One region of the Pseudomonas sp. SZ40 genome, then DNA from elsewhere that is predicted to be linked to it. Evidence: predicted binding sites of a transcription regulator. Region 1 holds the regulator's gene; each other region holds the start of a gene.
The links. Region 1 encodes FliA, which starts transcription of late flagellar genes. Its sites were predicted from a motif close to CTAAAGTTTNNNNNNNNNNNGCCGNTAA; they were not measured.

Region 1 (10,641 bases):
GATAAAAGCGAGGAACCCACGGAGAAACGTCGCCGGGAGTCTCGCGACAAAGGTCAGATCGCGCGTTCGCGCGAGCTCAACACCTTCGCCATCATGCTCGCCGGCACCGGTGGCCTGCTGGCGACCGGCGGAGCTGTCGGCAACGCCATGCTGGAGATCATGCGCGGCAATTTCGCGCTGTCACGCGAGGTGCTGATGGACGAGCGCAGCATGGCGCTGTGGCTGGCGGCTTCGGGGAAGATGGCCCTGGATGCGCTGATGCCGCTGTTCATCGTCCTGCTGATCGCTTCCATCGTCGGTCCCATCTGTCTGGGTGGCTGGCTGTTCTCGGCCAAGGCCATGGCCCCCAAGTTCAGCCGAATGAACCCGCTGGCCGGGCTCAAGCGCATGTTTTCGATGAAAGCGCTGATCGAGCTGCTCAAGGCATTGGCCAAGTTCCTGCTGATTCTGATGGTGGCGCTGGTGGTGCTGTCGATGGATCGCGACGACCTGCTGGCGATCGCCAACGAGCCGGTCGAGTCGGCCATCATGCACTCGGCGGAGGTGGTGGGCTGGAGTGCGCTGTGGATGTCCCTCGGGCTGATCCTGATCGCGGCCGTCGATGTGCCGTTCCAGCTCTGGGACAACAAGCAGAAGCTGATGATGACCAAGCAGGAAGTCAGGGACGAGTACAAGGACAGCGAGGGCAAGCCCGAGGTCAAGCAACGGATTCGTCAGCTGCAGCACGAAATGACGCAGCGCCGCATGATGCAGGCTGTCCCACAGGCCGACGTGGTCATCACCAACCCGACCCACTTCGCCGTGGCCTTGAAATACGACCCGGAGAAGGGCCAGGCGCCCATGTTGCTCGCCAAGGGCAGTGACTTCACCGCCTTGAAAATCCGCGAGATCGCTCAGGAGCACAAGGTCATGCTGCTGGAGTCGCCTGCGCTGGCGCGTTCGATCTATCACACCACCGAGCTCGATCAGGAAATCCCCGCGGGGCTGTATCTGGCAGTCGCTCAGGTGCTCGCTTACGTCTATCAGATCCGGCAGTACCAGGCTGGCAAGGGCAAGCGTCCGGTGCCGCTGAAGGACCTGCCCATCCCGCCGGATCTGCGGCGCGACGAGTAAGCGCACACCACGAGCCACGGCTCGCGATGTGCGCCAGTGCTGTTACTTGATGACGCCACAGGCGACACGAGCACCACCACCGCCCAGCGGTTTCGGGTGGTCGGCATGGTTGTCGCCGCCGGCATGCACCATCAGCGCCAGATTCTTCAGTTCGTCCACGCTCTTGATGCGGGGTGCCAGCACGGGCTGGTTGGCCTTGCCATCCGCGGTGACCAGCAGGGCAGGGAGGTCGCCGAGGTGGCCATCACCCCAGGGTAGGCCATGTTTGCCGGTGTTCTGCGGGTCCCAGTGGCCGCCAGCGGCTTCGGCAGCTGACGGCTGGCCGTCCTTGGGTGCCGGATCGCAGCTGGGCTTGCCGTGCACGTGGAAGCCGTGCACGCCGGGTTCCAGGTCATGCAGTTCGGGGGTGAAAACCACGCCGTAGGGGCTCTGGCTGATCACCACCTTACCCACCGAGCTGCCTACGCCCTTGGCGTCCACGGCGTTGAGGTCGACCGTCAGGTCGGCGGCCTGCAGGCTTGCAGCGCAGCAACTGGCCAATGCGGCCATCATCCAGCGTTTCATACGTGACTCCTCGAGCATGGAAAAACGGGGGGCGAAACCACCGCCCACAGGGTGTGGACTCGTGTTTGCCGGCGGGGTTCGTGTTTTCGTCTCGCCTCGGTGCCGCTCACGGCACTTCTCATGGGCCTCGTAGCCCAGTCATTTCGCGCTTTTCGAAGAGTTGGAAAGGTTCTTGCAAACACCGGCAGCAAGGGCGTTCAGGCGTCAAAAGATTGAATAAGCCGGGGTAACCAAGTGGCAGTAGATCGCGCACAAATGATTGGCGACGTTCGCAGCAACCTTTCCGGGTTGCGCAACGGCAATCTCGGCATCCCGCTGTTGCTGCTGGTCATGCTCGCCATGGTCATGCTGCCGATTCCGCCGTTCCTGCTGGACGTGCTGTTCACCTTCAGCATCGCCTTGTCGATCGTCGTCCTGCTGGTGGCGATCTACGCGCTGCGGCCGCTGGACTTCGCGGTGTTCCCGACCATCCTGCTGGCCGCGACCCTGCTGCGCCTGGCGCTCAACGTCGCCTCCACGCGTGTCGTGCTGCTGCACGGCCAGGATGGCCATGACGCTGCCGGTAAGGTGATCCAGGCCTTCGGTGAAGTGGTGATCGGCGGTAACTACGTGGTCGGTATCGTGGTGTTCGCGATCCTCATGATCATCAACTTCGTGGTGGTCACCAAGGGTGCTGGGCGTATCTCCGAAGTGAGCGCGCGTTTCACCCTGGACGCCATGCCCGGCAAACAGATGGCCATCGACGCCGACCTCAACGCCGGCCTCATCGATCAGGTCGAAGCCAAGAAGCGCCGTACCGAAGTCGCTCAGGAAGCCGATTTCTACGGCTCCATGGACGGTGCCAGCAAGTTCGTTCGCGGTGACGCCGTCGCCGGCCTGCTGATCCTGTTCATCAACCTGATCGGCGGCATGGCCATCGGCATGCTGCAGCACGGCCTGAGCTTCGGCGAAGCCGGCCGCATCTACACCCTGCTGACCATCGGTGACGGCCTGGTGGCGCAGATCCCGTCGCTGCTGCTGTCCACCGCTGCCGCGATCATGGTGACCCGGGTTTCCAGCTCCGAAGACATGGGTGCCCAGGTCAACCGTCAGATGTTCGCTTCGCCCCGTGCGCTGGCGGTGTCCGCGGCCATCATGATCGCCATGGGCCTGGTGCCCGGCATGCCGCACATGTCCTTCATCAGCCTGGGCCTGGTGGCTGCCGGTGCCGCCTACTGGATCGCCAACAAGCAGCGCAAGACCAAGGAAGCCGAAGTTCAGGAAGTGCAGCGCCAGCAGGAGTTGCTGCCCGCGCAGCGTGCTCAGGAAGTGAAGGAGCTGGGCTGGGATGACGTGATGCCGGTTGACATGGTCGGCCTGGAAGTCGGTTACCGGCTGATTCCGCTGGTCGACCGCAACCAGGGCGGGCAACTGCTGGCGCGGATCAAGGGCGTACGCAAGAAGCTCTCTCAGGAGATGGGCTTCCTGATGCCGTCCGTGCATATTCGCGACAACCTGGATCTGCAGCCCAACGCTTATCGCCTGACCCTGATGGGGGTGAGCGTCGCCGAGGCCGAGGTGTATCCGGATCGCGAGCTGGCGATCAACCCGGGTCAGGTGTTCGGCACGCTCAATGGCGTCGCCGCCAAAGATCCGGCGTTCGGCCTGGAGGCCGTCTGGATCGATCCCGGTCAGCGCGATCAGGCGCAGTCGCTCGGTTACACCGTGGTGGATGCCAGTACCGTGGTCGCCACGCACCTCAATCAGATTCTGCACAAGCATGCCCACGAGCTGCTGGGCCACGAGGAAGTCCAGCAATTGATGCAATTGCTGGCGAAAAGCTCGCCAAAACTGGCAGAAGAGCTGGTTCCTGGCCTGATCTCGCTGTCGACCCTGCTCAAGGTGCTGCAGGCGCTGCTGCAGGAGCAGGTGCCGGTGCGCGACATCCGTACCATTGCCGAAGCCATCGCCAACGTCGCGCCACGGAGTCAAGATCCCGCCGCCATGGTGGCCGCAGTACGTGTCTCGCTGGCCCGTGCAATCGTGCAAAACATCGTGGGACTAGAGCCGGAGCTGCCTGTGATCACCCTTGAGCCAAGGTTGGAACAGATATTGCTAAATAGTCTTCAGAAGGCCGGTCAAGGCTCCGAGGATGGCATCCTCCTGGAGCCTGGCATGGCCGAGAAGCTGCAACGTTCCCTGGTGGAAGCAGCGCAGCGTCAGGAGATGCTTGGCAAGCCGGTGATTCTGCTGGCGGCCGGGCCGGTTCGGGGAATGCTCTCGCGTTTCGCCCGGTTGGCCGTCCCGAGCATGCATGTTCTGGCGTACCAGGAAATTCCGGACAACAAGCAGGTCACCATCGTTGCGACGGTGGGGCAGAACTAATCGAGGGTACGGGCCATGCAGGTCAAACGCTTTTTTGCCGCCGATATGCGCCAAGCCATGAAGCTGGTTCGTGATGAGCTGGGCGCTGACGCGACCATCATCGGTAACCGCCGAGTAGCGGGTGGCGTGGAATTGACGGCCGCGCTCGATTATCAGGTTGCGCCCCCTCCGGCGCGACAAGCCAATCCGGCGCTGGAGGCCGAGCTGCGCAAGACTCAGTCGCGCATCGCTTCCGCCCAGGCCGAACTGACCACCCGTGCGCAGCTCGATGCCGGCAAGGATCGTCAGATGTTCGCCGAAGCGCCTGCTGCCGCGCCAGTCGACAGCCTGGACGCGGTACTCGAGCGTCAGCAGAAGAAGCCGGTCTCGGCTTCGGTCGATCAGTCTGCCCTTGAGTCCATGCGCTCCGAATTGCATGGCCTGCGTGAGTTGATCGAAATGCAGATGGGCTCCATGGCCTGGGGGCAGCTGCAGGCTCGTCGCCCGCAACAGGCCACCCTGTGGCGTCGCCTGCAACGCATGGGCCTGCCTGGTGAACTGGCGCGTACGCTGCTCGATCGCGTTGCCTCGCTGAGCGATCAGCGTCAGGCCTGGCGCATGGTGCTTGCGCACCTTGCACACTCGATTCAGACGCCCAAGCAGGAGCCGATGGAAGAGGGCGGCGTGATCGCTCTGGTTGGCCCGGCCGGCATGGGCAAGACCACCACCCTGGCCAAGCTCGCAGCGCGCTACGTACTCAAGTACGGCGCCACGAACATCGCTCTGGTGAGCATGGACAGTTACCGCATCGGTGCCCAGGAGCAGCTCAAGACCCTTGGCCGTATCCTTGGCGTATCCGTGACCCACGTCGATCCTGGTCAGTCACTGACTCAGGCGCTGGCACCGCTGGTGCGCAAGCGCGTGGTACTGATCGACACCGCCGGCTTGCCGGCCAACGATCCGGCGCTGCGCATGCAGTTGGAGACGCTGGCGAGCCGCGGTGTCAACGCGCGCAATTACCTGGTGCTGGCGGCTACCAGCCAGGCGCAGGTGCTCAAGGCGGCCTACCACAGCTACAAGCGCTGTGGGCTGGCTGGCTGCATTCTGAGTAAACTGGACGAAGCGACCAGCATGGGCGAGGTATTGGGTCTGGCTATTAGCCACCGTCTACCGGTAGCCTATCTGGCAGATGGTCCGCGGATCCCGGACGACGTTCATGTGCCGCGCAGTCATCAGCTGGTCAGCCGTGCCGTTGGCCTGCAGGCCCCGGATGAGCCGAGCGAAGACACGATGGCCGACATGTTCGCCGGGTTGTACCAAGACCCGGCACGACGTGCAGGATGAACAGGCAGGTGTGGCGAAGTGCTGGTTGTGCTCGCCACGGCAGCGCACAATGGCCCTAAGGCTTAAAGCGAAGTTAGATAAGGTGTGTAGATAACATGGGTATGCATCCCGTACAGGTGATCGCGGTGACCGGCGGCAAAGGCGGCGTTGGCAAGACCAATGTGTCGGTGAATTTGTCGCTGGCGTTGGCGGATCTCGGTCGGCGCGTAATGCTCATGGATGCCGACCTCGGTCTGGCCAACGTCGACGTGCTGCTCGGCCTGACGGCCAAGCGCACCCTGGCCGATGTCATCGACGGCCAGTGCGAACTGCGAGACGTGGTTCTGCAGGGGCCTGGCGGCATTCGTATCGTTCCCGCGGCCTCCGGCACCCAGAGCATGGTGCAGCTCACGCCCATGCAGCACGCCGGCCTGATCCAGGCCTTCAGCGACATCAGCGACAACCTCGACGTCCTGATCGTGGATACCGCCGCCGGTATCGGCGACTCGGTGGTGAGCTTCGTGCGCGCCGCCCAGGAAGTGCTGGTGGTGGTGTGCGATGAACCCACCTCGATCACCGATGCCTACGCGCTGATCAAGCTCCTCAACCGTGACCACGGCATGAACCGTTTCCGGGTGCTCGCCAATATGGCGCACAGCCCGCAGGAAGGCCGTAATCTCTTTGCTAAGCTGACCAAGGTGACCGACCGTTTTCTGGATGTCGCGCTGCAGTACGTGGGCGCGGTGCCGTACGACGAATCGGTACGCAAGGCCGTACAGAAACAACGTGCGGTGTATGAGGCGTTCCCTCGCTCGAAGTGCGCGCTGGCGTTCAAGGCGATTGCCCAGAAGGTGGATGCGTGGCCACTGCCGGCCAATCCGCGAGGCCATCTGGAATTCTTCGTTGAGCGCCTGGTGCAACAACCGACTGCAGACACGGCTGTATGACGACAGCCTCTGGACTCCGTATGTACAGCAAGGCAACAGCACGAGATTCACAGCATCAGTTGATCGAACGTTACGCGCCGTTGGTCAAGCGCATTGCCTATCACCTGTTGGCGCGGTTGCCCGCCAACGTGCAGGTGGATGATCTGATCCAGGCCGGGATGATCGGTCTGCTCGAGGCATCGCGCAAATACGACGCCGGCAAGGGCGCCAGTTTCGAGACGTTCGCCGGCATTCGCATTCGTGGCGCCATGCTCGATGAGGTCCGCAAGGGCGACTGGGCACCGCGTTCGGTACACCGCAACAGCCGTATGGTCAGCGACGCAATCAGAAAAATCGAAGCCAGAACGGGGCGAGACGCTAAAGATCAGGAGGTTGCTGCCGAACTCCAATTGAGTCTCGAAGATTACTACGGCATTCTTGGCGACACTTTGGGCAGCCGCCTGTTCAGTTTCGACGACCTGTTGCAGGAAGGCGAAAGCGGCGGACTGCAGGAAGACACGAATTCTTTGCACCATGGGCCATCGCATGAACTGGAAGACGATCGTTTCCAGGCCGCGCTGGTGGATGCCATCAGCAACCTGCCGGAGCGTGAGCGGTTGGTGTTGTCGCTGTATTACGACGAGGAATTGAACCTCAAGGAAATCGGCGAGGTACTGGGAGTGAGTGAGTCGCGGGTCAGCCAATTGCACAGTCAGTGTGCCGCGCGTTTACGCGCGCGGTTGGTGGAATGGCGCGCATAGGGAAATTTCAGGCGCTGGACATACACAGTGGACGCAGCAAAGCCGGGCGCAATAGGTTTGCGGCGTTCCGCCAGGCCGGTTTCACGATTTATAAGCGCTTTGGAATGCCGAGGCGTTTTAGGACTGTACGGAGGTCGACTTGGACAAGAACATGAAAATCCTCATCGTCGATGATTTCTCGACGATGCGACGGATCATCAAGAACCTCTTGCGTGATCTGGGGTTCACCAACACCGCGGAGGCCGACGACGGCACCACCGCATTGCCGATGCTGCAGAGCGGTAGCTTCGACTTCCTGGTGACCGACTGGAACATGCCGGGCATGAGTGGCATCGATTTGCTGCGCGCAGTGCGTGCCGACGAGCGCCTCAAGCAGATGCCCGTGCTGATGGTTACGGCAGAAGCCAAGCGTGATCAGATCATCGAGGCCGCCCAGGCCGGTGTGAACGGCTATGTGGTCAAGCCATTCACTGCCCAGGTGCTCAAGGAAAAGATCGAGAAAATCTTCGAGCGGGTCAACGGCTGATGTCTGCCGCGAGGTTGTTATGGAACACGATGATTCAAAAGAGGCCGACCTCGAGTCGACCCTGAAAAGCAATGCCCGCCAACTGGTCAACAGCCTCGAACAAGGCAACTTTGGCGAAGCGGTACAGCTGATCAACGAACTGAACAAGGCGCGCGACCGTGGTCTTTACCACGAAGTCGGCAAGCTCACCCGTGAGCTGCACAACGCTATCGTCAATTTTCAGCTCGACCCGCGCATGCCTCACGCCAAGGAGGTCTCGCAGATCTCCGATGCGACCGAGCGGCTCAATTACGTCGTGACCATGACCGAGCGTGCAGCCAACCGCACCATGGATCTGGTCGAGCAAAGCGCGCCGCTGGTCAACGACCTGAGCAGCGAAGCCGATGCCCTGAGCGAGGATTGGGGGCGCTTCATGCGTCGTGAAATGGGCGCTGACGCGTTCCGTGAACTGGCCAAGCGCATCGAGCTGTTTCTGGCGCGCAGCCAGCGTGACAGCAGCAAGCTGTCCGGGCATCTGAACGACATTTTACTGGCGCAGGACTATCAGGACCTGACCGGGCAAGTGATCAAGCGTGTCACGCAACTGGTGACCGAGGTCGAGAGCAATCTGCTGAAACTGGTGCTGATGGCCAGTCAGGTGGACCGCTTCGCGGGTATCGATCACGACCACGAAGAGCTGCGTGCCGAGCAAAACAAACAAAAACCTGCGTCACATGGTGAAGGTCCGCAGATTCATGCCGATAAGCGTGATGACGTTGCTTCTTCCCAGGACGACGTCGACGATTTGCTGTCCAGCCTGGGATTTTAGGAGCACGTCATATGAGCTTCGGCGCCGATGAAGAAATCCTCCAGGATTTCCTGGTAGAGGCCGGCGAGATTCTCGAGCAGTTGTCCGAGCAATTGGTAGAGCTGGAAAGCCGCCCGGACGATATGAACCTGCTCAACGCGATTTTTCGGGGATTTCACACGGTAAAAGGCGGTGCCGGTTTCCTTCAGCTCAATGAGCTGGTGGAGTGCTGTCATATCGCCGAGAACGTGTTCGACATCCTGCGCAAGGGTGAGCGTCGCGTCGACTCCGAGTTGATGGACGTGGTGCTCGAGGCGCTGGATGCCGTCAATGGCATGTTCGCCGAAGTGCGCGAGCGCGCCGAGCCGACGCCTGCATCTCCCGAGCTGCTGGCCGCCCTGGCGCGTCTGGCCGAGCCGGCCAGTGCCCAGCCGGCGCCAGTTGCCGCAGTCGCTGCGCCAGTGGCTGCTGCTGTCGCCGAGCCGGTGACAGCCGAAGCCTCGTCGGATATCACCGACAGCGAGTTCGAGCAGTTGCTCGACGCCCTGGGTGACGAGCCGCAGCCGCAAGCCAGCGCCTCTGATGATGAAATCAGCGATGACGAATTCGAGTCGCTGCTCGACCAGTTGCATGGCAAAGGCCAGTTCGCAGCGCCAGCAGCGGCTGCTGTCCAGGCGCCAGCGCCTGTGCCTGTGCCTGCTCCGGCCAGCGCTGCGAGCAGCGCCAGCGGCGATGACATCACCGATGACGAATTCGAAGCCTTGCTCGACCAATTGCATGGCAAGGGCCAGTTCGTGGCTCCTGCGGTGGAAGCGCCGGCACCGGCTGCTCCTGCCGTATCCGCCAGCTCCGCGGCGCAGAGCGACGAAATCACCGATGATGAGTTCGAAGCGCTGCTCGATCAGTTGCATGGCAAAGGCAAGTTCGTCGAGCCGACACCGGTCGCTCCCGCTGCTGCCGCTCCTGCCCCCGCAGCCGCTGCGGCCCCAGCGCCGAAGCCGACAGCCAAACCCGCTGCGCCGGTAGCTGCCAAGGCTACGCCGGCACCAGCACCAGCACCTGCGGCCAAGGCAGAGCCGGCCAAGGCAGCGGCTGCGCCGGCCGTTGCTGCACCAGCCAGTGAAGCGGAAACCACCGTGCGGGTCGACACCGCGCGTCTGGACGAAATCATGAACATGGTCGGCGAGCTGGTGCTGGTGCGTAACCGCCTGGTGCGCCTGGGGCTCAACAGCGGCGACGAGGCCATGTCCAAGGCCGTGTCCAACCTCGACGTGGTCACCGCGGATCTGCAGACGTCGGTCATGAAGACCCGCATGCAGCCGATCAAGAAGGTCTTCGGGCGCTTCCCGCGCCTGGTTCGCGACCTGGCTCGCCAGTTGAAGAAAGAGATCAATCTGGAGCTGGTCGGTGAAGAGACCGATCTCGACAAGAACCTCGTCGAAGCCCTGGCCGACCCGCTGGTCCACTTGGTGCGCAACGCGGTCGACCACGGCGTGGAAAGCCCGGAAGAACGCGAGGCCGCTGGCAAGTCGCGTACCGGGCGCGTGGTGCTGTCCGCCGAGCAGGAAGGTGACCACATCCTGCTGATGATCACCGATGACGGCAAGGGTATGGATGCCGACGTGCTGCGCAGCAAGGCCGTGGAAAAGGGCTTGCTGGACAAGGACGCCGCCGATCGCCTGACCGATCTGGAATGCTACAACCTGATCTTCGCCCCCGGTTTCTCGACCAAGACCGAGATTTCCGACGTGTCCGGCCGTGGCGTCGGCATGGACGTGGTGAAGACCAAGATTTCCCAGCTCAACGGCACGGTCAACGTGTTCTCGCAGAAAGGTCAGGGTTCGAAGATCGTCATCAAGGTGCCACTGACCCTGGCGATCATGCCGACGCTGATGGTGATGCTCGGCAACCAGGCGTTCGCCTTCCCGCTGGTCAACGTCAACGAGATCTTCCATCTCGACCTGTCGCGCACCAACGTGGTCGACGGCCAGGAAGTGGTGATCGTTCGCGACAAGGCATTGCCGCTGTTCTATCTCAAGCGCTGGCTGGTCAGCAAGGCTGCCCACGAAGAGCAAGGAGAAGGCCATGTGGTGATTCTCACCGTCGGCAATCAGCGTATCGGCTTCGTCGTCGATCAACTGGTCGGCCAGGAAGAGGTGGTGATCAAGCCGTTGGGCAAGATGCTGCAAGGCACGCCTGGCATGTCGGGTGCGACCATCACCGGCGACGGGCGCATCGCCCTGATTCTCGACGTGCCAAGCATGCTCAAACGCTACGCACGGCGTATCTGATCGTCCG
Region 2 (10,641 bases), on a different contig from region 1:
CGTGATCAGGCTGCTGCCCAGTGCTTCGGCCTGCTGCTGCATGGCCTGCTTGAACTGCATGCCGATGACCCAGGCATAGATCACCAGCGCCATGGCCACCAGCAGCAAGCTGTGACTGACGACGCGCAATGCCAGCGGCACGCGACGTTGGCGCAGTGCACGGAAGAGCAGAAGGAAGAAGTTATCGGGTTTTACGGGGGCGGGCCGGTTCACAGAGCTCGGCTCTTGTCGACTGTAGATGCGGCGCAGTATAGCGAGCGACCCGCGCAGGGCAAAGCGCCGCGCGTGTCCGGAAGGCATTGAAAGTGGTTAGAATGTGCGTTTTTTCACCGGCCCTGCTGCACATCGCCGTTCGGCAGACCGTTCTTAGTCCTGCGAGCTCCGGAGTACGCCTTGCGCGAAATCGTCCTGATCAACATTACCGGTGAAGATCGGCCCGGCCTCACGGCTGCCATTACCGGCGTACTGGCCCAAGGTGGCGTGAACATTCTCGATATCGGCCAGGCGGTCATCCACGACACGCTGTCGTTCGGCATCCTGGTGGAAATTCCCGATACCGAGCGCGCGTCCTCGGTGCTCAAGGACATCCTCTTCACCGCCTACAAGCTCGACCAGCAGGTGCGGTTCACGCCGGTATCGGAAGACGATTACCAGAACTGGGTGGCCGGGCAGGGCAAGGCACGCCACAGCGTGACGCTGCTGACCCGCAAGGTCACCGCCGAGCAGTTGCAGCGCGTCAGTGCGATCACCGCCCGGTACGGGTTGAATATCGACCATATCGACCGACTGTCCGGGCGTATGCCGCTGGACATGCCGGTCGAGCAGGGCAAGGGTTGCATCGAGTTTTCGGTACGTGGCGAGCCGAGTGATCCGGCCGCTTTGCGGGCCGAATTTCTCAGCGTGGCCCAGGAGCTGAACGTCGATATCGCCTTTCAGGCCGATTCCCTGTTTCGCCGCAATCGTCGCCTGGCCGTGTTCGACATGGATTCCACCCTGATCGAGGCAGAAGTGATCGACGAACTGGCCAAGGCCGCCGGTGTCGGTGAGCAGGTATCGGAAATCACCGAGCGGGCCATGCGTGGCGAGCTGGACTTCCGCGCCAGCTTCAAGGAGCGCCTGGCCCTGCTGAAAGGCCTGGATGTCGGTGTGCTGGATGAAATCGGCGCGTCGCTGCGTCTGACCGAGGGTGCCGAGAACCTGTTCGCCGAGCTCAAGCGCCTGGGCTACAAGACCGCCATTCTGTCCGGCGGCTTCACCTACTTCGCCAAGCAACTGCAGGCCAAGCTGGGCATCGACTACGTGTTCGCCAACGAACTGGAAGTGGTCGATGGCAAGGTCACCGGTGTGGCCATCGAGCCGATCGTCGATGCGCAGCGCAAGGCTGACTTGTTGCGCGAGCTGGCGCACAAGGAGGGTTTGCGTCTGGAACAGACCATTGCCGTCGGCGATGGCGCCAATGACCTGCCGATGCTGGCCATTGCCGGGCTGGGTGTGGCATTCCGGGCCAAGCCGCTGGTCAAGCAATCGGCCAAGCAGGCGATCTCCACCCTGGGCCTGGACGGCCTTCTTTATCTGCTGGGTTTCCGCGACCGCGACGGTCAGCGGTAAGCGAGATGCAGCTGCAACGGGGCGGCCAGGCTGCCCCGTTGGCTCAATCGTCTGACGAGAAGTTGTAATCCATCGACTGACTCGGACCCTGCAGGTAGTAACCCTGAATGTAGTTCGTGCCGGCTTGCCACAGGGTGGCGAGGACGCTGGCGGACTCCACGAACGGCACGATGGTCAGCTTGGCCTGGCTATGCAGGCTGGCGAGCATGGTCTTCAGCGCTTCCTGATTGGCCGGATCGCTGAGGTCCTTGGCGAAGGAGCCATCCACCTTGACGAAGTCGACGGGCAGGTGCCTGAGCGTATTGAACGGGTTCAGCGCGCAGCCGAACTGACTCAGGGCGATATGGCAGTGCAGATCCTTGAGGCCGTGGGTCAGCGCTTTCACCTGTTTCAGGTAGGCAATGGCATCCGGTTCGCTGAACTGGAATACCAGGGCATCGGAAGGCAGGCGCGCGGCCTTCAGGGCGACACTGAGCCAGGGCAGCAGCGTCTGATCCTGCAGGCTGGCGCTGGACAGGTGCACGAACAGGCGTGTCGCGTGCCCTTTGGAACGGTGGTCGGCGAGTAGTTTGATCGAGCTGAGGATCACCCAGCGGTCGATCTTCTCACCCATTCCCGAGTCCCTGGCCACGGCCAGGAATTCCCCGGGCGGGACTTCCTGACCGGATGGGCTGAGCAGGCGCAGCAGCACTTCGTAGTGTTCGTGCTCATCGCCTCGCAGGCTGATGACCGGCTGGAACAACAGGCGGAAGCTGTTCTGTTCCAGCGCCTGCTGCACCATCGCCACGACACTGCCGCGGCTGGCTGCTGCGGCCAGTTCCTCGGCCGGGTCGAACAGTTTGAGGGTGCCCGGCTCGTCGATCTGATCGGCGCAGCGCTGCGCGCGGTCGATCACTTCACCTGCCTTGGGCGTGGTGTCGTTGAGGCCGGCAACGCCGATCGACAGGGTGGTTTGTGCGGTGCGTCCGTTGATGTCGAACAGGTGCGTCTCGGCCTTGCGCAGCAGGGCCTCGAGTTGCGGGCGCTGTTGCTGCGGTGTCATGCCCGCTTGCAGAACGGCGAACACATCGTCGCCGAAGCGCGCCAGATGGGCATCCTGCGGGAAATGCGTGCGCAGCATGCCGGCGAGGTCGGTCAGCAGCAGATCGATGGCGCCCAGGCCCATTTCGGCAAGCAGGGCGGCATAGCGATCGACGCGAATGTAGGCCAGGCTCGCCGGCTGTTCGTCGTTCACCGCGCGATGCGCTGCGGTATCCATCAGCTCGATGAAGTGGGCGCGGTTATACAGGCCGGTGACCAGATCCAGGCTGCTGATCTCCCGCAGCTTCTCTTCCAGTTCGGCGTTGCCGCTTTCGGCGCGGATCACTGCCTGGATGCAGGGCTCACCGTCGTAGGCTGCGGGGGAGAGGGTGACGCGCGCCGAGAACGTGCTTTCGTCGGTGCGCACACCTGCACAGGACAACTCGTGATCGTCCAGATGCTGATAGTTTTTCAGGAAGTCCTTGAAGGCACCCTGGTCGGCGCTGCCGATCAGGTCGATCATCGGCAGGCCTTCCAGTTCTTCGGCGTCGTCGAAGCCGAACAGCTCGAGGTAGGCGCGGTTGGCATAGATGTGCATGCCGTCGTGCACATAGGCGATGGCATCCACCGAGCTGTCCAGCAGCAGCTGGCAGCGCTTCTCCGCTTCGCGCAGGGCTACCTCGGCGGCGCGGCGGGCGCGGCGTTCCTCGAGGTTGACCAGCTCGCGACGGGCCACCAGCACCAGGCGCTCGTCCTCGCCCTGAGGCAACGCATCCTGAGCACCCAGCATCAGCGCCTCGGTGACGCTGTCGGGCTCGTTGTCGGCCAGCAGCAGAATGACCGGAATGTCCTTGCCCTGATGACGAATGCAGGAGAGCGCTTCGTGGGGCTCCAGGCATTCGCTGACGGGGGCGCAGATCAGCAGATCCCAATTGTGCTTGAGGGCTTCGAGCAGATCCTCGCTGGAGATCAGCCGATGTACACGGGTCGCGTTACCGGCATTACGGAACAGGCTGACGAGACGCTCTGCCTCATTCTGCGAATCTTCGAGAATCAGCAGGCGGATGGTTTTCTTTTCGATGGCCATTAGCGAGGTCGAATCTGCGATAAGACAGCAGAAGAATGCGGGAGGGTTTCCCGCAATCTACAGCGACTTCCAGAGTGAGTCAAAGTCTTCCTCCCCGGCCGGCCGGTGGGTTCCGGAGGCTGTGACGGAGGTCGCGTGATCGACGCTTTTCTGCTCGAGATCGTGATACTCGAACTGGCTGAAACTGCCGGTGCTGGCCTGTTTCTGGCTGAGCACGGCGCGGCGCTCCTTGCCACTGATGTTGATCAGCACCTTGCTACCTTCCTGGAAAGGCAGGCGTGGCGTGATCAGTGTGGCCGGGCGGGAAATGGCGGAGATTTCCGGGAGCAGCAGGGCGCGCAGGTACTGGCTGTTCTGTTCGGCCTTGCGTACCAGTTGCAGGCCGCAGGATTGCGCGTGTGGGGCGATCAGTTCGATGCCCATCTGCGTGCCGCCACCGCGTACCTGGCGAATCCAGCGTACTACGGCCACGCTCCAGCTCTGCTGCGGGTTGTCTCGGATGCCCAGCAGTTCACCGGCCTGCAGCTGGTTGGGCACTTCCTTCGGCCAGGACAGGCAATAGCCGCCAGGGCTGTGGTTGACGATCGACAGCGTGTAGCTCGGGAAGCCTTCGCCCGCCCCGGAGGCCGATTGTTCCTGGTCCTCGACGGGCTTGGGGTATTCGATTTCCTCGAACGGCAGACCATGTTCCCACTCGGTGCCGCGCCGTGCGTCCGGGGCGTTGGACCAGATATCCGGTTCGCTGCTGACCGGCTTGAACGAAGCGGTGGTTTCTATCGGCTGCTTGAGGATCTCGCTGAATGCCCGGCCGTTGGCCAGGTAGTAGTTCAAGGCGCTCATGCCGATGCACAGGGTCATGCTGCCAGTGCCCTGGGTGCGCTGGAAGGTGCGCTCGGAAATGTCGCCCCAGGCTGCAGCGGCATGCTGCAGCATGTCGATGGTGAAGCCATCCGGCACGGGCAGGCGCGACTGGCTTCTTTCCTCGGGCAGCAGATGCAGGTGGTCCTTGATGGCATTGACCAGCGGTGTCGGGTCGATACCCAGAGCGCCTTGCAACTCGCTTGGCTGGAACAGCGAGGTATAGCGCGGCGGCCCGTCCAGCTGGGGGGCGACGGCAAAGATGCTCGATGGATGGCCGCCAGCCTGCAGGTTGATCAGTGTGCTCCAGGCTTCCAGTGCTTCGGCCAGACGGGCGATGGCGCTCTGGCGCATCTGGTTGCAGCGTGAGCAGCCGATCAGCAGCGCCACGATATAACTCTGCTCGACGCTCAGCCCCTGGGTGTGGCGCGCCAGCGGGTCGCGGATCACCACCTTGTGGAGGTCCTGCTGATGAGCGATCAGGTAAAGCTGGTGCAGCTCCAGCCACAGCCCCTCGGGAACCGGACAGTACAGCTGGCTGGTACGAATCAGCGGGCCATTGAGGCTGTGAACGGCACGCTGCAGCGCGGTGCCGAGCAGTTGGTTGCGTTCGCGGTTCGGCTGGGCGGCGAGGCGTGAAATGATCAGCTTGTAGCCGATGGCCAGGTGGTTCTGCAGGGCCTGGCACAGATTGGCCACCTTGCGCGGGCGCTCGTCGAGGACGATGGCCTGGTTGAGGAAGTGGCGCTCCAGATGCTGACAGACGAAGTACACCTCGGGCCGCAACAGCTCGAGCAGCTGCAGACGGTTGTCCGAGGGGGTCAGCAACTGGTTGAGCTCGATCAGCGCCTGGTACAACTGGCGCGCGGTTTCACCGATGTTGGCCTTGGGCAGGCCGGCGATCCAGCGTTTCAGGTCACGTGGCGTGGCGTCGCAGAAAGTCAGGCCCTGCTTGGTCGGCGTCGGGACGCGGAGCAAAAGGTGGGGGCTCTGTTTATCCATCAAACTTTCTTACTCCAGCGCCAACATGCGAGCGAATCGTTCGGTAATCGTGAGGCGACTCTAGCAGCATCTGGCCATCGTCGCAGCCTTTGCACCAATCATGGCGAAGGCTGCAGGCCGTGCTGCCGGTTCACTGGCCGAGCAATTGGCCCATGCGCACGGGGCTATTGGCAGCCAGCTCCTCGGCCCATTTCACCTGTTCCGGGCCAAACAGCACGATGGCGGTAGAGCCGAGCTTGAAGCGGCCCAGCTCCGCACCCTTCTCGAGGCTGACCGGTGCCCGGGCGGCTTCGTCGTAGCGTACGGTCTTCAGTTCCCGCTTGGGCGGCGTGATCAGGCCGGCCCAGACGGTTTCGATGGAGGCGACGATCATCGCGCCAACCAGTACCACGGCCATGGGGCCGCGTTCGGTGTCGAACAGGCACACCACGCGCTCGTTGCGGGCGAACAGCTCGGGAACGTTTTCGGCGGTGGTCTGGTTCACCGAGAACAGGCGACCCGGCACGTAGATCATTTCCTTCAGGGTGCCGGCCAGCGGCATATGCACGCGGTGGTAGTCCTTGGGAGACAGATACACGGTGGCGAAATCGCCGCCCATGAAGGGCGCCGCGCGTTCGCTGTCACCGCCCAGCAGTTCGGTCACGCTGTAGCTGTGGCCCTTGGCCTGGAATACCCGGCCGTGCTCGATGCGGCCAAGCTGGCTGACGGCACCGTCCGCGGGGCAGAGTACCGCGCCAGGCAGATTGTCCAGCGGGCGGGCGCCTTCTTTCAGGGCGCGGGTGAAGAATGCGTTGAAGTGTTCGAATGCAGTCGGATCCTCGACCTGCGCCTCGCTCATGTCGACCTGATACTGCTTGGCGAACCAGGTGATCAGGCGATTCTTGAACCAGGGTGCCCGGCATTCGGCTGCGCAGCCGATCAGGCGCGACAGCAGGTGATGCGGAGTCAGGTACTGGCTGAGGATAAACAGGCGTTCTTTCATCTTTATTCCTTGGCAGCCCGGCATTTCTTGCCGGGCGAATTACAAGTGGACAATCAAGTCGCACTCACTGTTCGACAGGTGTATCGGAAAGATTGCCCCATTCGCTCCACGAGCCGGCGTAGGCCTTGACCCGTGGGTAGCCCAGGGCCTTGGCCACCAGATAGGTGAAGCCGGAGCGGCGATGGCTCTGGCAGTGGGTGATGATTTCCTTGTCGGCGCTCAGGCCCAACTGGTTCAACTGCTGGCCGATATCCTCGCGGATACGCAGGCCGCGGGCGGGATCCATGCCGGCCGTCCACTCGAAGTGGATGGCGCCGGGGATATGCCCCCCCCTGGCGGCCTGTACCTTTTCGCCGCGGTACTCCTCCAGCGAACGGGCATCCCAGATGGCCAGATCGTCGGCGCCCAGGCGCGACTTCAGGTAATCGAGGCTGGCCGTCGGCTCGTCGCTCAGCGACAGCCGCACCGGTGTGCTTTTCGGTTCGGGCACAGCCTGATCCAGCGGACGCTGCTCAGCCTCCCAGGCGGTCAGGCCACCGTTGAGAAAGTGATAGCGCGGGTGGCCGATTACATCCAGCAACCAGATGAAGCGCCCAGCCCAGCCGCCGCCCTCATCGTCGTAAACCACGTAGGTGGCGTGCGGGTGATGGCCAAGCTCGCTGAACAATTGCTCCAGTGCAGCCTGTTGAGGTAACAGGCCAGGTGCCGGCGGTCTGCCCAACTGAGTGCGTTTGCTGTCGACGAAACGGGCGCCGGGAATGTGCCCGGCCTCATAACGAGCACGGCTGCTCAGGTCGACCAGAATCAGGCTCGGTTCTTCCAGGCGCGTAGCGAGGTGCGCGGGCTCGATGACCAGCGGCAGTTCGTCGAAGGCAGTCATACGGGCCTCGTTGGCAGAAATGAGAACGGGATTGTAGCGCAGCCAGGGCCTGGGAAAAGAGCCGCGGTTCAGCGCTTACGTTTGCTGAACGTGTCCAGGGCGCGCTCTATGCATTGCGCGGTCTTGGCGAACGCCTGCAAAGCGGTATCGCTGATCGGTTTGCCGTGCAGATCGGCGAACAGGATCATCACCACCCGGTCGTTGCTGGCCAGGGAGCGGATCAGCAGGTGCTCACTGGGCAGCAGGGCCTTCAGATTGCCCGGCAGCAGCGCGGAAAACTGGGCGATATTGGCGGGCGTGAGACGCAATTGCGCAGGCGTCTGCAGCAGGCGACGCAGCACCTGGCTTTGCGCCGGGTCGACAGCCAGGCCGCTGGCGGTGGCGTCGACGCCAGCATGCTGTTGCACCTGCAGGCGGCTGTGGGTGCGGTCGGCGAGCAGCATGAGCAGGCGCGACAGGCCGGTCGCCTGCAAGGCCTGGCGGGCGCAGGTGGTGAGTTGCTGCACGTTGCTGAACGCCGTCGGCTGGGCGAGCAGTTGAGCGCACAGTTGTCGCCAGTCGGCGAGTGGCGACGTTGGCGCCGGCTTGGGCGGCTGGAAGTGCCGTACGTTCCAGGGCCAGAGCAGTGCCTCGGCCGGGTGCCAGAGGTCGGTGGTGTCCAGCTGCCGTGCGCTTTGCGCAGCATTCTGATGGATGTGCTGGTGCAGCTCCGGCAGTGGCATCTGCAGGTACAGGCTGTTGAGCCGCTGCCAGCGCCGGGTGTGACTGCCGGTCCAGGCGTTGTGCGCGGAAACGGCCAGCACGTTGGCCAGCAGGATGCTGTTGGCCGGCTGGGTCAGCCAACGCTGCAGCGTCGGGTCGGCGTCCAGTTCCTGCTGCTGACGCAGCGGGTCGTCGTGCTTGCGCGCCAGGCGCAGCGCCTTGGCCAGCAGGCGCCGGTCGTTGAGCAGCAGTTGATAGCCCTGAATGATCCACGCCGGCAGGCGCCAGTGTTCGGCCAGCGCCAGGCACAATTCGAACAGGGAAATGCCCAGCAACTCGCGTTCGACCCGCGCCGGCCGTTCGCCGTTGATCAGTACGCGCTGCTCCCAGGCCTCGAACAGATGAGGGTGAGCCGCCAGCAGTGCCCAGACCGGGGAGAGGAACAGCAGGCTGCCCCAGTGGATTTCCTGCCACAGCCTGGCGAGGCGTGCGGCGAACAGGCCGTTGGCCTGTTGCGCAGCATGCTGGCTGATCAACTGGATCTGCCGCAGCGGCTGGGGAATGTCGGCGACAGCCTTGGCCGGTATGCGCATCAAAAGCTCTTCGGCGCGTTTCAGGCCCAGGCGATTGAGGGCGGTTTCCAGGCTTTCTGCCGCTTCGCCAAGGCTGCTGCTCTTGCGATTGGCTTCGCGCAGCACGCAGAGCACCAGTGCCGGGCTATCCTGCATCAGGTCGGCGATCTCGCGCAGCGAGCGGCGGCTATCGCCCAGGGCGCGGCGAACCTGCTGGTGATAGTGGGTCGGGATGGGCAACACCTGACCGTCCAGCTGCTTGAGCCAGGCATCGAGGGTGCGCGGTAACGGCGTGCTTGCGACCATGGGGATATGCCAAAATGGCTTTTTTTAGACTTAACTGACTATAGTCTCGCGCATCTCTTCCGATAAGTAGAAGGGGTGTTTCGTGCATTCCCTTTCTTTTCACTTCAGTAAGTTTTCCTTATGGCCAAAATCATCGGCATCATCGTTGTCTTCGCTTGCGTCTTTGGCGGTTTTGTCGCGTCTGGCGGCAAACTCATGGCGCTGGTGCATCCCTTCGAGGTGTTGATCATCGGCGGTGCCGCGCTGGGCGCGTTTCTGCAGGCCAACCCGGGCAGCATGTTCATGACCGTCCTCAAGAAGTCGTTGAAGATGTTCAAGTCGCGCTTTACCCATGATTACTACCTGGAAGTGCTGCGCCTGCTCTACGAGATCCTCAACAAGGCGCGCCGCGAAGGGATGATGGCCATCGAGGCCGATCTCGAGGATCCCGCGGCCAGCCCGATCTTCAGCAAGTATCCGGCGGTGTTGGGTGATGAGCGCATGGTCGCCTTCATCTGCGATTACCTGCGCATCATGTCCTCGGGCAACATGGCGCCGCACGAACTGGAAGGCCTGTTCGACATGGAACTGGTTGGCCTGAAGGAGGAACTCGAGCATCCCGCCCATGCCGTGGCGAAGATCGCCGACGGCATGCCGGCCATGGGTATCGTGGCGGCTGTACTGGGTATCGTGATCACCATGTCGATCCTGGCCGAGGCGGACAACGCGCAGATTGGCGAGAAAGTCGGCACGGCACTGGTCGGTACCTTTCTCGGCATTCTCGCCTCCTATGGTTTTTTCGGTCCATTGGCCGCCGCCCTCGAACACGATGCCAAGGAAGAACTGAACGTCTACGAGGCCATCAAGGCAGGCCTGGTCGCCTCCGCCTCCGGAATGCCGCCGTCGCTGGCGGTGGAGTTCTCGCGCAAGACCCTCTACCCGGCGCACCGCCCAAGCTTCAGCGAGCTTGAACAGGCAATGCGCGGGAACTAAGCACCATGGAAAACAACCAGCCGATTATCGTCAAGCGGGTCAAGAAGGTCGCCGGGGGCCACCATGGTGGTGCCTGGAAGATCGCCTTCGCCGACTTCGCCACGGCGATGATGGCCTTCTTCATGGTGATGTGGCTGATGTCCTCGGCCACGCCCGAGCAGAAGAAGCTGATTTCCGGCTATTTCAAGGACCCTATCGGTTTTTCTGAAAGTGCCAGCCCCTACGTCATCGACCTGGGCGGCTCGCCGACCCCATCGCCGGATCGCACCCTCAACGAACAGCCCCAGGAGGCGCCGGGGGACGAAGCGGACACTGATCCCAAGGATCCTGCCGAACTGGACGCCGAGCAGGCCGAGGCCAAGGCCGAAGAGGTGGAGCGCGAGCGTCTGGAGTTGCTGCTGCAGGAACTGCAGAACAAGGTCGAGCAGGACCCGCAGTTGCAGCGTTTCAAGGATCAGATTCTTTTCGAGATTACCCAGGACGGTCTGCGCATTCAGATCGTCGATGCCGAGAACCGGCCCATGTTCGCCCTGGGCAGCGCCCAGTTGCAGCCCTATTTCGAGGACATCCTGTTCGCCCTGACCGACACCATCAAGGCGGTACCGAACAAGATCAGCGTCAGCGGTCATACCGATGCCAAGCCGTTCGCCGG
Region 3 (10,641 bases), on a different contig from region 1:
CGACGTTCTTCAACTGCACGTTGCCGCCTTCCGGCACCTTGATGCCGAACTGCGCCATCATGTTGTTGAAGGTCTGCACGGTAAACGGCGTCTGGGTAGTCTGGTCGCCGCTGCCATTGAGGCCCACGACCAGGCCGTAACCGATCAACTGGTTACTACGCACACCCTGGATACTGGCCAGGTCCTTGAGCCGCTCGGCTTGAGCGGTCGAGGCCAGCAGCAGAGCTGCAACGGTGATGATCCATTTGCGCATGATCATGAACCTCAGAACGGCCACAGCGGGCTGACGAAAAAGCGATCCAGCCAACCTGGCTGACTGGCATCGGCGAAGGCGCCAGTACCGGAATAGGTGATGCGTGCATCGGCGATACGGGTCGAGGCCACGGTGTTGTCACGAGCAACGTCGTCGGAACGAACCAGACCGGCGATGCGCACCAGCTCGTCACCGGTGTTGAGGGTCATCCACTTCTCACCGCGCACGACCAGCAACCCGTTGGGCAGTACTTCGGCCACGGTCACGGTGATCGAACCGGTCAGGCTGTTGCTCTGCCCGGCCTGGCCGGAACCATTGGTGTCACGCTGGGCGCCGTACTGGGCACTGAGTCCCAGGTTCTCGGCCTTCAGCGGATTGAGGCTGGAGCTGGGGTTGTCGATCGATACGCCACCGCCGAACAGCGACGTCAGGCCGATATTGGCATTACTGTCCTTGGACATCTGCGAGCTGGCGTTCTTGCTGGCCTGCATGCGCTCGCTCAGGCTGATGGTAATCACATCACCCACGCGGAACGCCTTGCGGTCGCCGTACAGATTGTTCTCGAAGCCCGACTGGAAGATCGAGCCATTGTTCTGCGCGGCCGGCAGCGGCGTGCGTGGCAACACAGGTGCGTAGTACGGATCGTTGGGCTTGGCGACCGGCGCCACGCAGCCACTCAGCGCTACGCTGCCGAGAATCGAGAACACACACACCAAGCGGTTCATAACCACTACCTCACAGCGTTCAGGCGTATCAGGGGGTGAGCTGCTGCCCTACCCCGGGTTTCTTAAAGGTTCTGCGTGATGAAGGACAGCATCTGGTCAGCGGTGGAGATGACCTTGGAGTTCATCTCGTAGGCGCGCTGAGTGGTGATCATGTTGACCATCTCCTCGACCACGCTGACGTTGGAGTTTTCCAGGGTGTTCTGCAGGGTCGTACCCAAGCCGTTGAGGCCGGGCGTGCCGACCTGCGGCGCACCGCTGGAGGCGGTCTCCAGGAACAGGTTGTTGCCGATCGCTTCCAGACCCGCCGGGTTGATGAAGTCGGTGATCTGGATGTTGCCGACGATCTGCGGCTGCGGGTTGCCGGTGGTGGTCACCGACGCGGTGCCGTCCTCACCCACGGTGAAGGTACGCACTTCCGGTGGCAGCACGATGGCCGGCTCCAGCGCGAAACCCTGAGACGTCACCACCTGGCCATCGGAGTTCAGGTGAAAGCTGCCGTCACGGGTGTAGGACACCGTGCCATCGGGCATCAGTACCTGAAAGAAGCCGCGGCCGTTGATCGCCATGTCCATCGGCTGCTCGGTGGTCTGCAGGCTACCGGCAGTGAAGATCTTCTGCGTGCCATTGATACGCACACCGGTACCGAGCTGCAGGCCGGAAGGCAGCTGGCTGTCCTGGCTGGACTGACCGCCAGGCTGGCGACGGATCTGGTACAGCAGGTCCTCGAACTCGGCGCGATCGCGCTTGAAGCCCGTGGTGGACACGTTGGCCAGGTTGTTGGAAATGGTCGTCAGGTTCATGTCCTGAGCGGACAGGCCGGTCTTGCTGACCCAAAGTGCCGGAAGCATAGCGTTTCTCCTCGGGCGCCGGATTCATGGCGCCGCGCGTTTGGTTATCAGGTCATTTGCAAGACACGCGCCATGGCGGTGTCATTGTCTTCTGCGGTACGCATCATCTTTACCGACAGCTCGAACTGCCGGGACAGCGCCAGAATCGAGGTCATTTCCTCGACGGCATTGACGTTGCTGGACTCGAGAAAGCCCGAAGTGATCTGCACGGTGGCGTCGGCTTCCGGTGGCTGCGGGCCGTTGAAACGGATCATGCCGTCGCTGCCCTTCTGCATCTGCTTGAGGTCCGGGTTCACCAGCCGCAACCTGTCGACCTCAGCCAACACATTGGGCGCCTCGCCCAGGGCACGGATGCTGATGGTGCCGTCCTGGCCAATCTCGATCTTCTGCTCGGGCGGCACGGCGATCGGCCCGGCATTGCCCATCACCGGCATGCCATTACCGGTGCGCAGCATGCCCATGGCATCCACGTTGAGGCTCGCAGTACGCACATAGGCTTCGGTGCCATCGGGCGACTGCACGGCCAACCAGCCCTTGCCACCAATCGCCACATCCAGATCACGACCGGTTTCCTGCAAGGAGCCAGGCGTGAAATCGGTACCGGGTCGCTCGCTCATGGCGAACACACGGCTAGGCTGCGTTTCTCCAAAAATCGGCATCGAGCGCGCCTGCTCGAAATCGCGGCGAAAACCGCTCGTGGAGATGTTCGCCAGATTGTTGGCGTGGGCACGCTGGGCCAACGTGTTGTTGTGGGCACCAGTCATGGAGACGTACAGCATCTTGTCCATGTTTCCTCCGAGGTGGGGCAACTCGCCCGCGACTCTGACAAGAGCTTAAAAGCAATTCACGTGCCACCAACCACAAAAAATCGCAACCTAATGATTTTATTGGATTTATATAAACGAAACAGGCTCCCGAGGGAGCCTGAAATTTGTCGCTTGGCGAGTTGTTGCCGCTAGCGGCAACGACTCCCTGACGCGGGCATCAACGCAGGTTGATGATCGTCTGCGTGATGGCGCTCTCGGTCTCGATGGTTTTGGCGTTGGCCTGATAGTTGCGCTGGGCAACGATCAGGTTGACCAGCTGATCCGACAGCTCGACGTTGGAATCTTCCAGCGCCCCAGCCTGCAACGACCCCAGGGTGCCGCTTTTTGGCGTGCCGATGACCGGCTCACCAGATGCCGACGATTGAACCCACGCCGTTTTGCCAACCGGTGTAAGCCCCTGCATGTTGGCGAAGTTGGCCAGCACCAGTTGGCCCTGAACTTTGGTCTGGCCATTGGTATAGCGAGCGAACAGAACACCGGTCTCGTCAATTTCCAGGCCCGACAGCTCCCCGGTGCTATAACCGTCCTGCTCGACCTTGGCGACCGCAAACGTACTGTTGTACTGCGAAGACCCACGGAAATCGAACTTCACCGCCCCGCTGGCCGTGGAACCGTTTGCTGCCCAGGTCGTACCCTCGGCATTGGTCGGCGCCGCAGGCACCCAGCCATTCATGCTGAGGGTGCCATCAGGGTTCATCGACAACCCTGTGCTCAGCCTTGCCGGATCGATGGTCTGCAGCTTGCCGGACGAGTCGAAGCTCACCCCTGCCGAAAGCGCCTGAGTACTGGTCGGATCCAGCGGATTACGACCGTCCACCAGAATCTTCACGTCCCAGTTGTTCGCTCCGGTCTTCACGAAGTACTGGGTGAAGGAGTGCGCATTGCCCTGGGCGTCGTAAATATTGACCGAGGTGGAACGGTTGTAGCTGGTCGGATCCGCCGGGTTGAACGAAGCGTTGGCTGCAGTGGTACCCGCCGCAGCCCCCGCCGCATTGGCAGCCGCAAGCTGTGCAGGCGTTGCAGCCGCAGTGGCGGCCGCGATCTCGGCAGGCGTCGGGTTCGGGTTACCCGGCAACAAAGAGCCGTTGAACGCGGTTTGATAGGCGCCGTCATAGGCGCTCTGGCGCAGCACCGGAACGCTCTCGGTCGAGTTCAGGTTGAACGGCTGAGTAATGGTGGACGTAGCCCTCGGCGCCTGGCTAGCCGTTTCCACCTTCAGGTTGCCGATGATGCCGTTCTGCAAATTACCGTTGGCATCCACGCCATAACCCTGCAGGTTATGGCCGAAATTATTGACGATGAAGCCTTCACGATCAGTACCGAAGTAACCGGCACGGGTGTAGCTGATATCGCCATTGTTGCTGGTGCGGAAAAAACCGTTGCCCTGAATGGCCAGATCCAGCGAGTTCTGCGTGTAGTTGATGTTGCCCTGGCTGAACAATTGGGACACATCGCTGAGCAGCACACCGCTACCGATCGGGTTGGAGCCACTGCTGAGCATCGACGAGGCATACAGGTCGGCGAACTCGGCACGCGACTGCTTGAAGCCCGCAGTACCGGCGTTGGCGATGTTGTTACCGGTCACATTGAGGTCACTGGTTGCAGCGCGCAGGCCGCTAAGACCGATATTGAACGACATGAAAAATCTCCTTGCCGAAAGCCCGGCAGTTATAGCCTGTTAATTACTGACCAATGACCTGCACTTGCGAAAGTGGCACATTGCCGACCCCCGCAAGATTGAGCATCAATTCGTTGCCGCCCAGCGTGACGCTGTCGACGTTGGCCGGCAGCAAGGTGTAGAGCCCCTTGGTTTCGTTGCCGTAGGTCGCCTGCGCCTCGAACCTGTAGGTACCCGGTTTCATCACATTGCCGCTGGCATCCTTGCCGTCCCAGATGAAGCTCACGTTGCCAGCCTGCTGCTCACCCAGGTTGATGCGGCTCACCACCGCACCGGCAGTGTCATAAACGTTGACGTACACGTTGCTGCTGCTGGTTGGCAGCACGGCACTGGCCTTGAAGCTTTCACTGGTATCGACCACCGCCTTGTCCACCGGCACGATCACCTTGCGACCGACCAGCGAAGAAGCCTGCAGGGCCTGGGAAGACTGATAGCCGGAGAGAATGGTTTCCATGCTCGAGTTGAGCTTCTCGACGCCCTCAACGGTACTGAACTGCGCCAGCTGGGCGATGAACTCGCCATTGCCCTGAGGCTCAAGCGGGTTCTGGTTGTTCAGCTGCGCCACCAGCAGGTTGAGGAACTGGTCCTTGCCCAGCTCCTTGTTCTGCGTGGTGGAATCCTGCTTGACCTGATACTTGTCCAGTACCGAACTGGAGCTGACGCCATCAACAGTGCTCATCTCTCACTCCCGGCTCACTGACCCAAGGTCAGAACGCGCTGCATCATCTGCTTCGCGGTATTCATCATTTCCACGTTGGTCTGGAAGGCACGACTGGCAGAAATCATGTCCGCCATCTCCTCGACCACGTTGACGTTGGGGTAGTACACGTAGCCCGCTTCGTCGGCGGCCGGGTGGTTAGGCTCGTAACGTGGCATCAGGCTGCTCTGGTCCTCGACGATACCCAGTACCTGAACACCCGCGCCTGACTGATCCTGATCGGCGAACAGCGAACCGTTCTCGCCACCCTGGGCCTGCTGAAACACGGTGGCGAATACCGGATGACGAGCCCGGTAGGTCTGATCGATGCTGGAAGACACCGTTTCGGCGTTGGCGATGTTGCTGGAAATGGTATTCAGGCGAGTGCTCTGGGCACTCATGCCGGTTCCGGCGATGTTGAAAACGCTGGTAAGTGACATATCGGGCTCCTTTATTCACCACGCAGGGCGCTGACGAGCCCTTTGAATTTGCTGTTGAGCAGCGTGAAGCTGGTCTGGAAAGCCACCGAGTTCTCGGCATAGTTGGCCTGCTCGACCTGAGCGTCCACGGTGTTCTGATCGATCGATGGCGCAGTCGGCGTTCGATAAGCCAACGCCGCATCGCCCATTGGCACGCCTTCTGCTGCGATATGCCGGCTATTGGTGGTTTTCAGACCGGAGTTGCCGCTGCCGCTGCTCTTGGCAGCCTGCTGGGCCAACACGGAGGCGAAATCCAGATCTCGCGCCTTGTAGTTGGGGGTATCGGCATTCGCCATGTTATTGGCCAACACCTCGGCACGCTGAGCGCGGAAGCCCAGTGCCTTCTCGTGAATGCCAAGCGCGTTATCGAAGCTGATGCTCATCTCAGGAACCTTTGCCGTATCGGCCAGCCGGTTTTCGTGCAAAGTTCTCAGCAAAGCACGTGCCAATTTATTTTTTATCTTATAAATCAGCTGGATAAGCTAAAACAAAGGGAAGCGGCAGGCGCGGGCGGCAAAGCTTTTCCGCCGATTGGCAAGCTGAGAGCGGCAATTGAACCAGGGCTTGCCGCTTTTCTGACGCGAGGGTGACGGAACACCGTCAGGCGAGGAGAACGAACCGAATGAAAAAAGGAGGCCGGTGGGGCCTCCTTTTCGCTATCGCTGAATCACTTGGCTTTGTAAATGATCCCTGGGCTGCACTGCACCATCTGGTACTTCTCCGGCAAACCATTGAGGGCTTCGGAAGCGCCAAGGAACAGATAACCGCCTGGCTTGAGCATCGCATGGATGCGCGTAAGGATGTCCTTCTTCACATCGGCGGAGAAGTAGATCAGCACGTTGCGGCAAAACACGATGTCGAACTTGCCGAGGCTGGCGTAACTGTCCAGCAGGTTCAGCGGGCGAAACTCGACGCGGCTCTTGATCGCCGGTTTGACCACCCAGCGCCCCGGCCCCTTGGGGTCGAAGTAACGCTGCAGCCGCTCCTGGGCAAGACCGCGGCCCATCGCCAGGCTGTCGTACTCACCGGATTTGCAGTTGTTGAGCATGGTCGGCGAAAGATCAGTGGCCACGATCTGCACACCGGTCTTGAGCTGGCCGATGTTGCTGCGCTCGAACTCATCGATGCTCATCGACAGCGAATAGGGCTCTTGCCCCGACGAACAGGCCGCCGACCAAATTCGCAGGCGCTGCCCAGGGTAGGCCTTGATCAGCTCGGGCAACACTCGATTCTTGAGCACTTCGAACGGATAGGCATCTCGAAACCACAGGGTTTCGTTGGTGGTCATGGCATCGACCACCTGCTCGCGCAGACCACTGCGCGGCTGGGTCTGCATGCGCTGCACCAGTTCGCCCAGGGTCTTGATGCCGTTGGTCTCCATCAGCTTGTTCAGCCGACTGGAAACCAGGTACTGCTTATTGCTACCCAGCACGATGCCACAGGCTTTTTCCAGAAAGATCCGGAACTGTTCGAAATCCAAATTACCTGAAGACACTCGCTGAGCCTCGCCCATCTAAAAAATCGAATGCGGCAGGTAGGCCAAGGCCCACCTGTCGATTTTGCCGCCACCGCCCGTTCAGTGAATCCGGGCAATTCCTGCGTTATGCCGAGTGATCGCTCGACTTGATGCGTTCGACCACGCGAGAGGCCAGATCGTCCGGACGGAATTTCGCCAGAAAATCGTTGGCCCCCACTTTCTTCACCATCGCCTGGTTGAATACACCCGATAGTGAAGTATGCAGGAGAATGTGCAGCTTCTGCATGCGCGGATCGGAGCGGATCGCAGCGGTCAGGGTATAACCGTCCATCTCCGGCATCTCGATATCGGAAATGATCATCAGCAGTTCCTGCTCCGGCACCTTGCCCTCGTCGACCATCGCTCGCAGGAAGTCCAGCGCCTGGCGTCCATCATTCAAGGCGGTGACCTCGACCCCTACCGTCTGCAGACAGCGCATCACCTGCTTACGCGCCACCGACGAATCGTCGACGATCAGCACGTGCTGGCTGACAGCCTTGGTCTGGGTCTCGACATCCACCACGCCGACGGAAATCACCTCGGAAGTCGGCGCCACCTCGGCGAGGATCTTCTCCACGTCGATGATTTCGACCAGTTTGTCATCCAACCGCGTGACCGCCGTCAGATAATGGTCGCGCCCGGTGCCCTTGGGTGGCGGATGGATCTCTTCCCAGTTCATGTTGACGATGCGCTCCACCGAGCGCACCAGGAAGCCCTGCACCTTGGTGTTGTACTCGGTGATGATGACGAAGCTGCCCTGCAGATCACCCAGCGGTCGCTTGCCCGTCGCCATGGACAGGTCAAGGATCGGGATGGTACCGCCGCGGATATTCGCCACACCCCGAACCACCGGGCTCGATTTGGGCATGATGGTGAGTTTCGGGCATTGCAACACCTCCTTCACCTTGAAGACGTTGATCCCGTACAGCTGTGGGCCGTCGAGACGAAACAGCAACAGTTCCAGGCGATTCTGCCCAACCAGCTGAGTACGCTGGTTGACCGAATCCATCACACCGGCCATGTACGGGCTCCCATGATTCCAATTACGCATCTGATTTGGTCAGCGTAGCAGGCGGCACGCGCCTTGCTTCCAACCAGACATGAATGCACAAACGACAATTATTCGACGCGCGATGGCCAAGAGCCTTCGTTGCCTGGCAGTTTTACCTGCTTTGATGGCGCTCGGCTATAGCACGCTGACAACTGCCTCAGTCACCCTGCCCGATCAGCTTATCGGCGAGACCCAGCGCTTTCTTGAGCAGGCAGTGGAGGACTATTTGCAGCGCAGCAATATCCAGGCGCGCCACGAGGTGCAGATCAACCGTCTGGACCCACGCCTGCGCCTGCCATTATGCGATCAGCCACTGACCACCACCCTGGAAACACCCGCTGAACCCGTAGGCCGGGTGACCATGCGCGTGCGTTGTGACGGCGCGGCCCCCTGGACGGTATTCGTACCCGGCCAGGTGCGTCTTTATCGCGAAGTGGTCACCCTGGTACGCCCGGTCAAACGCGAAGGCGTGCTTGGCGAAGCCGACATAATGCTGGCGGAACGTGATGTCGGCCTGCTCAATCAGGGCTACCTGACCGAGATGGAGCAGGCGATCGGCAGAAAGGCCACGCGCGCCATGCAACCGGACCAGGTCCTGGCGCCCGTGCATATCCGCCAGGCCGAGGTCATCCGCCGCGGTGACCAGGTCGTAATCAGCGCGCGCAGCGGCGGCATCAATGTGCGCATGCCCGGCGAAGCGCTCTCGGATGGCGCCATAGGCAAGCAGATAAGCGTACGCAACCAGCGCTCGCAGCGCGTGGTTCGCGCTCGGGTGACAGGCCCCGGGCAAGTCGAAGTGTCGATGTAGGTATCATGGGTATTCATTTATCTGGCAGATTGGCGAACGGATTGGCTGACTGGCGCAGATGGGTGTTTTAGACTGTGCGAGCGACGCGATTTTTTTGCCTAAAGTTTTCTCGGGCATAGCCGACAAACTAGGCAAGCGTCCAAACTCCGTCAGAGGTTCTGCATCATGGTCATCGATTTCAACCGACTCAACAGCAGCACGCCAGCCAGCACCACACGTGCCGGCAGCGCCCAGGGCGGCAAGAACGAAGCCATCGACAACAAGGCCGGTGGCAGCGAAGCCGCAGCCCAGAAAACAGCTGTCAGCAGCAAGAGCGGCGAATCCGTTCAGCTGAGCAGCGAAGCGCAACAGTTGCAGAAAACCGTCGACAAGCTGCGCGATCAGCCAGTTGTGGATACCGACCGGGTAGCCAAGCTGAAGCAGGCCGTCGCCGATGGCAGCTATCAGGTCGACAGCCAGCGCGTCGCCAGCAAGCTGCTCAACTTCGAGTCCCAGCGCTAGTCCCAGGGCTCGCGCTGGGGTGTTGGACGCCCAGAAACCGCTTTGACGTTTTGCCGGCACCCAAGCTGGCAGAGCTCGGATAGGTTCTACCCCAGAGAGCCCGCTCATGACCGCTACGACCCTGCTCGACCTGTTCAACGAAGATATCGGCCACGCAGAGCGATTGCTTGAGCTGATAGAGAGCGAATTCCAGGCTCTCAGCGACAACGATCTGCCCAGTCTGCAGCAGATACTGGCAGACAAGCAGCCACTGCTGGCCAGTCTCGATCAACATGGCAAGGCCCGCACTCAGATTCTTCTTGGTCTTCATCTGAGCGCTGACCGCGCAGGCCTGCAGGCACTCGCGCAACGCTCCGCTCAAGGTGCCGTGCTGATGGCCGCCAGCGACCGCCTGAGTGACCTGCTCGAGAACTGCCAGGGTGCCAACCTGCGCAACGGTCGGGTCATCCGCTCGAGCCAGAAATCGGCAGAAAAAATGCTCGGCATCCTGCGTGGAAACGAGACCCCATCGCTCTATGACAGCAGCGGGAGTACCGCTAAGATCGGCGGCAAGCGCCCGCTGAGCCAGGCCTGACATAACGACAAGATGCGCAATGATATCAAAATGGCATTATCATTGACGCAGCAGTACCTTGCCCCGGAGATCACTGGACCGTGTCCAACCCCTTCGTTCAGGATGGTGGCCCGCAACCCCCGAAAGTGCTCAAGGCACCCGTGGAAATCGTTGCCAACCTACGCCTTCTGCAACAACACCATGATCCCCTGGTGATCGTGTTCCATGAACGCAACCAGCGCTTCCAGAGCTATGTGATCGAGGTGGACCGCGATCAGAACCTGCTGGTTCTCGACGAAATGATGCCCAGCGATGGTGAGCGCTACATGCAGAATGGCGAAGCCTTTCGCGTCGAATCGCTGCATGACGGCGTGCGCATTGCCTGGGATTGCCCAACCGGCATGCAGGCGAGTGAATATCAGGGCGAGCGCTGCTATGTCGGCGGTATTCCCGGTGAGGTGCTCTACCACCAGCGCCGCAATGCGTTCCGGGCCGCTCTCAAGCAATCCGATCAGGTCAAGGTGGAAATCATCGGTGCCAAACTGCGCACGCCGCTCGAAGGCCTGATGCTGGACATCTCCGCCTCGGGGTGCAAGGTTCGCCTACCCGGCAACGCCAGCGAAAAACTGCAGCCAGGACAAGTGTACGAAGGTTTCTACGCCCTACTGCCAGTCGGCCGCCTGGAGGCCGCCGTGGAGTTGCGCC

Region 2: a site for FliA is predicted at 9,056-9,083, ahead of motA (flagellar motor stator protein MotA). Genes of this name have one in related genera too.
Region 3: a site for FliA is predicted at 8,981-9,008, ahead of flgM (flagellar biosynthesis anti-sigma factor FlgM). Genes of this name have one in related genera too.

What each region holds. Positions count from the first base shown of each region.
Region 1 is NZ_JBQWIF010000048.1:6,369-17,009, reverse strand. It holds gene flhB (flagellar biosynthesis protein FlhB) at 1-1,113, shown strand, start outside; gene sodC (superoxide dismutase family protein) at 1,156-1,677, opposite strand; gene flhA (flagellar biosynthesis protein FlhA) at 1,933-4,041, shown strand; gene flhF (flagellar biosynthesis GTPase FlhF) at 4,057-5,364, shown strand; gene fleN (flagellar synthesis regulator FleN) at 5,460-6,290, shown strand; gene fliA (RNA polymerase sigma factor FliA) at 6,287-7,030, shown strand; gene ACT9T4_RS24145 (chemotaxis response regulator CheY) at 7,182-7,556, shown strand; gene ACT9T4_RS24140 (protein phosphatase CheZ) at 7,576-8,364, shown strand; gene ACT9T4_RS24135 (chemotaxis protein CheA) at 8,376-10,634, shown strand.
Region 2 is NZ_JBQWIF010000008.1:144,093-154,733, forward strand. It holds gene ACT9T4_RS09340 (AhpA/YtjB family protein) at 1-213, opposite strand, end outside; gene serB (phosphoserine phosphatase SerB) at 394-1,608, shown strand; gene ACT9T4_RS09350 (EAL domain-containing response regulator) at 1,652-3,715, opposite strand; gene ACT9T4_RS09355 (cyclic-di-GMP receptor FimW-related protein) at 3,773-5,575, opposite strand; gene asd (archaetidylserine decarboxylase) at 5,706-6,563, opposite strand; gene ACT9T4_RS09365 (rhodanese-like domain-containing protein) at 6,622-7,437, opposite strand; gene ACT9T4_RS09370 (HDOD domain-containing protein) at 7,506-9,017, opposite strand; gene motA (flagellar motor stator protein MotA) at 9,138-9,989, shown strand; gene motB (flagellar motor protein MotB) at 9,995-10,641, shown strand, end outside.
Region 3 is NZ_JBQWIF010000024.1:68,766-79,406, forward strand. It holds gene ACT9T4_RS18235 (flagellar basal body P-ring protein FlgI) at 1-253, opposite strand, end outside; gene flgH (flagellar basal body L-ring protein FlgH) at 265-978, opposite strand; gene flgG (flagellar basal-body rod protein FlgG) at 1,041-1,826, opposite strand; gene ACT9T4_RS18250 (flagellar basal body rod protein FlgF) at 1,874-2,614, opposite strand; gene ACT9T4_RS18255 (flagellar hook protein FlgE) at 2,811-4,292, opposite strand; gene flgD (flagellar hook assembly protein FlgD) at 4,336-5,010, opposite strand; gene flgC (flagellar basal body rod protein FlgC) at 5,025-5,468, opposite strand; gene flgB (flagellar basal body rod protein FlgB) at 5,480-5,890, opposite strand; gene cheR (protein-glutamate O-methyltransferase CheR) at 6,175-7,002, opposite strand; gene ACT9T4_RS18280 (chemotaxis protein CheV) at 7,109-8,044, opposite strand; gene flgA (flagellar basal body P-ring formation chaperone FlgA) at 8,124-8,882, shown strand; gene flgM (flagellar biosynthesis anti-sigma factor FlgM) at 9,048-9,383, shown strand; gene ACT9T4_RS18295 (flagella synthesis protein FlgN) at 9,490-9,957, shown strand; gene ACT9T4_RS18300 (flagellar brake protein) at 10,038-10,641, shown strand, end outside.